Regions from separate parts of the Dechloromonas sp. ZS-1 genome, predicted to be linked through region 2. Evidence: predicted binding sites of a transcription regulator. Region 2 holds the regulator's gene; the other holds the start of a gene.
What was found. The regulator LexA, encoded in region 2, represses DNA repair genes until DNA is damaged. The targets are predictions, from matches to a motif close to ACTGTATNTANATACAGT.
Positions count from the first base shown of each region.

Region 1: the regulator LexA is predicted to act here: its motif matches at 1,337-1,354, upstream of recA (recombinase RecA).

Region 1 is NZ_JBDIYD010000001.1:280,065-282,457, reverse strand. Features, by position in the region: gene AACO21_RS01390 (sodium:solute symporter family protein) at 1-537, opposite strand, end outside; gene AACO21_RS01385 (RluA family pseudouridine synthase) at 611-1,264, opposite strand; gene recA (recombinase RecA) at 1,476-2,393, shown strand, end outside.
Region 2 is NZ_JBDIYD010000007.1:142,288-144,680, reverse strand. Features, by position in the region: gene AACO21_RS11105 (PhnD/SsuA/transferrin family substrate-binding protein) at 1-76, shown strand, start outside; gene AACO21_RS11100 (hypothetical protein) at 57-365, opposite strand; gene lexA (transcriptional repressor LexA) at 482-1,087, shown strand; gene AACO21_RS11090 (SOS cell division inhibitor) at 1,084-1,995, shown strand; gene AACO21_RS11085 (DNA polymerase Y family protein) at 1,910-2,393, shown strand, end outside.

The DNA of each region.
Region 1 (2,393 bases), on a different contig from region 2:
GACGAAATCCAGGATGGCCACCGAGAGCATGCCGCCGAAGGTGGTGTAGGTGAGCACGATGGCGGCGCCGAGGATCATGCCGGCGGTCGGGCTGATGGCACCGTCGGTGACGACGCTGAAAACCAGGCCGAGCGCCTTGATCTGGGCGGCGACCCAACCGAGGTAGGAGACGACGATGCAGAGCGTGGTCAGCACTTCAACCGTACGGTTGTAGCGCAGGCGGAAAAAGTCGCCCAGCGTCAGCACATTCATCTTGTACAGCTTGGTGGCGAAGAAGATGCCGCCCAGAATCAGGCAGAGCGAGGAGCCGAAGGGGTCGGCCACGACACCGCGAAGGCCTTCCTTGACGAAGGTGGCCGAGACGCCGAAAACGGCTTCGGCCCCGAACCAGGTGGCGAAGACGGTGGCGGTCACCACGGGCAGCGGCAGATGACGGCCTGCCACGGCGAAATCCTTGGCGCTATGAACGCGGGTGGCAGCGAGCAGGCCGATGCCGATGGAAACGAGCAGGTAAAGGACGACGAACCAGATCAGCATGATGTCGCGCGGTCGACCGGCTTAAGGGGTTGAAAATGCGCGGATTATACGGTGCTGTGCGGCGATCTGGACGTCAAAAAGGCGGGGCGCATTCAAATTGCTGCGGCAGGCCGCTCACCGGGTGAGCAAAGGCGACCTGGGCCGCGTGCAGGAGCAGGCGCTCGGCCCGTTCGTAAGCGATCCCGCCATAGAGGTCGTCGCCCAGGATCGGGTGGCCGAGCGACATCATGTGCACACGCAACTGGTGCGAGCGGCCGGTCACCGGCTCAAGCTCGACCCGGGTGGTCTGGGTGGCGGGCGAACGCTCAAGCACGCGGTAGCGGGTGAGCGAGGGCTTGCCTCGCTCAAAGTCGACCATTTGCCGGGGGCGGTTTGGCCAGTCGCAGATCATCGGCAGGTCAATTTCGCCGACATCCTGCTCAACGATGCCCTGCACGACGGCGATATAGCGCTTGTCCACAGCCCGTTCGCGGAACAGCATCGAGAAGTGGCGCTGCATGGCCTCGCCCCGCGCCAGGATCAGCAGACCGGAGGTGGACATGTCGAGGCGATGCACGATGAGTGCTTCGGGATGGGTCTCCTGCACCCGGTGGATCAGGCAATCGTGCTTGTCCTCGCCGCGCCCGGGTACGGAGAGCAGGCCGGCGGGCTTGTCGGTGATCAGGAAAGCGTCGTCGGTGTATAGGACGGTGGAGCCGGTGGCCGGGGGCGGCGCGTAAACAGTCATCTCGGGAGGGCCCGGCGGTCGACCGGTGCAGAAAGGCAAAAATCCGCTTGCCAGAGGGCCTGCGGATCATGTACTGTACGGATATACAGTATTTGTACTGGGGATCAGACCACACTATACCGTGTCCGGGCCCCGAATGACGAATCAGGCAATTTCTATACCATCCGTGGCCCCTGTGCCATAATCCGCTCAAATTTTCGAGGACTCCCCCATGGACGACAACAAGGCAAAAGCGCTGGCAGCGGCGCTGCAACAGATCGAAAAGCAATTCGGCAAGGGCTCCATCATGAAGATGGGCGAAGCCGATGTCGAACAGGGCCTGCAGGTCGTGTCGACCGGCTCGCTCGGCCTGGACATCGCGCTTGGCGTCGGCGGCCTGCCGCGTGGCCGTGTGGTCGAAATCTACGGCCCGGAATCCTCCGGCAAGACCACCCTCTGTCTGCAAGTCGTTGCCGAAATGCAGAAACAGGGCGGTGTGGCGGCCTTCATCGATGCAGAACACGCGCTTGACCCCTCCTACGCCCAGAAACTGGGCGTCAATGTCGGCGAACTCCTGATCTCCCAGCCCGATACCGGCGAGCAGGCACTTGAAATCGCCGACATGCTGGTGCGTTCCGGCTCGGTCGACATCATCATCGTGGACTCGGTGGCTGCCCTCACCCCGCGCGCCGAAATCGAAGGCGAAATGGGCGACCAGATGGTCGGCCTGCATGCCCGCCTGATGTCCCAGGCCCTGCGCAAGCTGACCGCGAACATCAAGAAGACCAACACCCTGGTCATCTTCATCAACCAGATCCGCATGAAGATCGGCGTCATGTTCGGCTCCCCGGAAACCACCACCGGTGGTAACGCGCTCAAGTTCTACGCTTCCGTGCGTATGGACATCCGCCGTATCGGCGGCATCAAGAAGGGCGACGAGGTGATCGGCAACGAAACCAAGGTCAAGGTCGTCAAGAACAAGGTCTCGCCCCCGTTCCGTGAAGCGATTTTCGACATCCTGTACGGCGAGGGCATCTCCCGCGAAGGCGAAATCATCGAAATGGGCGTGGCTCACAAGCTGATCGACAAGTCGGGTGCCTGGTACTCCTACAAAGGCGAAAAGATCGGCCAGGGCAAGGACAATGTCCGT
Region 2 (2,393 bases):
GCGCCTGATTCAGGTGCATGGCGGTGCACGTCATGCGGCCCGCCATGCGGCCGGGGTTAGGCCTTCAGCGCAGTGAAAAAACGGTCGCGGGCGGCTTCGAGTGCTGCCTGCTCGCTCTCCGGCACCAGGCGGCTGCAGGTCCGGTAAAACGTGTCGAAGGCGGCACGTACGCCGGCTTCGGTGAGGCGGCCCCGGGCTGCGGTTTTGGGGGCGGCATCTGCGGTCTCGATGGGTCTGAGAACAGCATAGCGGGGAATGATCTGCTGCCCGCCTTCTTCCGAAGAGGCAGTCAGCGGGCCGGTCTTCACGAAGACCTTGCCTTCGTATTCAAAGCGGGCGCCCAGGGGCAGGTGTTGCAGTTTCATGATCGGTACTCTGACGGTCGACGCCGGATATTAGCCGATTTTGCCGCTTGCTTCCGCTTGCCAAAAATCGATAACTGTACAAAAATACAGTCATTGGTTTTTGCGTGGAGCCCCTCATGAAACTGACCCCGCGACAGCAGGAAATCCTCGATTTCATCCGCAATACGGTTGAAGTCCTTGGCGCGCCGCCCACCCGGGCCGAAATCGCCACGGCCTTCGGCTTTGCCTCGCCCAATGCGGCGGAGGATCATCTCAAGGCCCTCGCCAAAAAAGGGGCCATCAATCTGGAACCGGGCTCGGCCCGGGGTATCCGTCTGGTCGAACAACTGGGTTTGCCCCTCATCGGTAGCGTGGCGGCCGGTTCGCCCATTCTGGCTGTCGAGAACGTGCAGGGACGCTATGCCCTGGATGCCGGACTGTTCAATCCCCGTGCCGACTTTCTGCTCAAGGTGCGCGGCCTTTCCATGATCGATGCCGGGATTTTCGATGGCGACCTGCTTGCCATACACAAGACCACGCAAGCGCGTGACGGGCAGATCGTCGTTGCCCGGCTGGATGAAGAGGTCACGGTCAAGCGCCTGCAACGCATGAACGGCCTGATCAAGCTGATCGCCGAAAACCCGGATTACGAGCCCATCATCGTCAATCCGGCCCAGGTCGATTTCGCCATCGAAGGGGTGGCCGTCGGCCTGATTCGCGGAGCGGTCAGCACCTTCTCATGAGCGCCATGCCGCAGACAGTCGCGCTGGCCGATGTGCTGGCCCGGGGCGATGTCTGGCGCGGCGATGCGCTGGCCCGCCTGCCGGTGGACGCATTGGCCACCGGCTATCCGGAACTCGATGCCGAATTGCCCGGAGGCGGCTGGCCGCAGGGGCAATTGACCGAGTGTCTGAGCGACCAGGCGGGCATCGGCGAACTTTCCCTGATCATGCCGACGCTGGCGCGGCTGTCTGCCGGAGATGGCTGGCTCGCCCTGGTGGCACCGCCTTATGTGCCGCATGCTCCCGCCTGGCTGGCCGCCGGGGTGGCGTTGCAGCGTTTGGTCATCCTTTATCCCGGCCGCGAACTGGCCTGGTGTGTCGAGCAGTTGCTGGCGAGCGGCGGTTTTTCGGCCGTGCTGGTGTGGCCCGAGCAGCATCGGGCGAATGCACCGCTGAGTCGGCAGGCGCCCTATTTTTTACAAACCGCGTTCGACGGCGTGGGGAGTTGCCTGCCAGAGGGCGCGATGCCGGTGAATGCACCGATGCCGGCTCGGGATGGGGGTCTGTCCGCTGCCCTGGCTGGGCGTGCGAGCAAGTTGGCCGGCCAGCGGCATACGCGAGGCAGCACCGCCGCGCTGGACGCACGCACCTTGCGGCGGTGGCAGGTAGCGGCTGAACAGCACCCGGTTTTTGCCTGTGTGTGGCGGTCGACCGCCGCCGCCCGTGAGACCTCGCCGGCGGCCTTGCGCGTTTCCCTGCAGCCGGCCGCGCAGGGCCTCTCGGTGCATATCCTGAAGCGGCGCGGCATGCCGGCAGCCCGACCGCTGACCCTGGCCTTGCCGCATGCCCCGCGTCCTCATCATGCTCTGGCTCGCCCTGTATTTTCCCCAACTGCCACGCGAAGCCCTGGCCTCAGTATCGTCGCCTAGTGCGGTGACTGCCCGGGGACGGGTTGTCGTGGCCGATCCGGCGGCGCAGACGGCAGGGATTGAAGCGGGCTTGTCGCTGGCTGCGGCGCTCGGCCGCGTGCCGAGTCTTGCCTTGCTGGCGCGCGACCCTTTGCGGGAGGAGGCCGCACGCGTCGACCGGGCCATCTGGGCCGGGCGCTTTACCCCGCATGTCAGCCTTGATGCCGGCGGCTTGCGACTGGAGGTGGGCGGCTGCCTGCGCCTGTTTGGCGGGCGGGATGCCTTGCTTTCGGCGCTGCAAGCCAGCCTGCTTGAACAAGGCTGGGAGACGCATTGGGCGCTGGCACCAACGCCGCTGGGGGCAGCCTGGCTGGCCCGTAGCGCTGAGTCGGGGGGCAGCGGCGTGATCTGTGATCGTC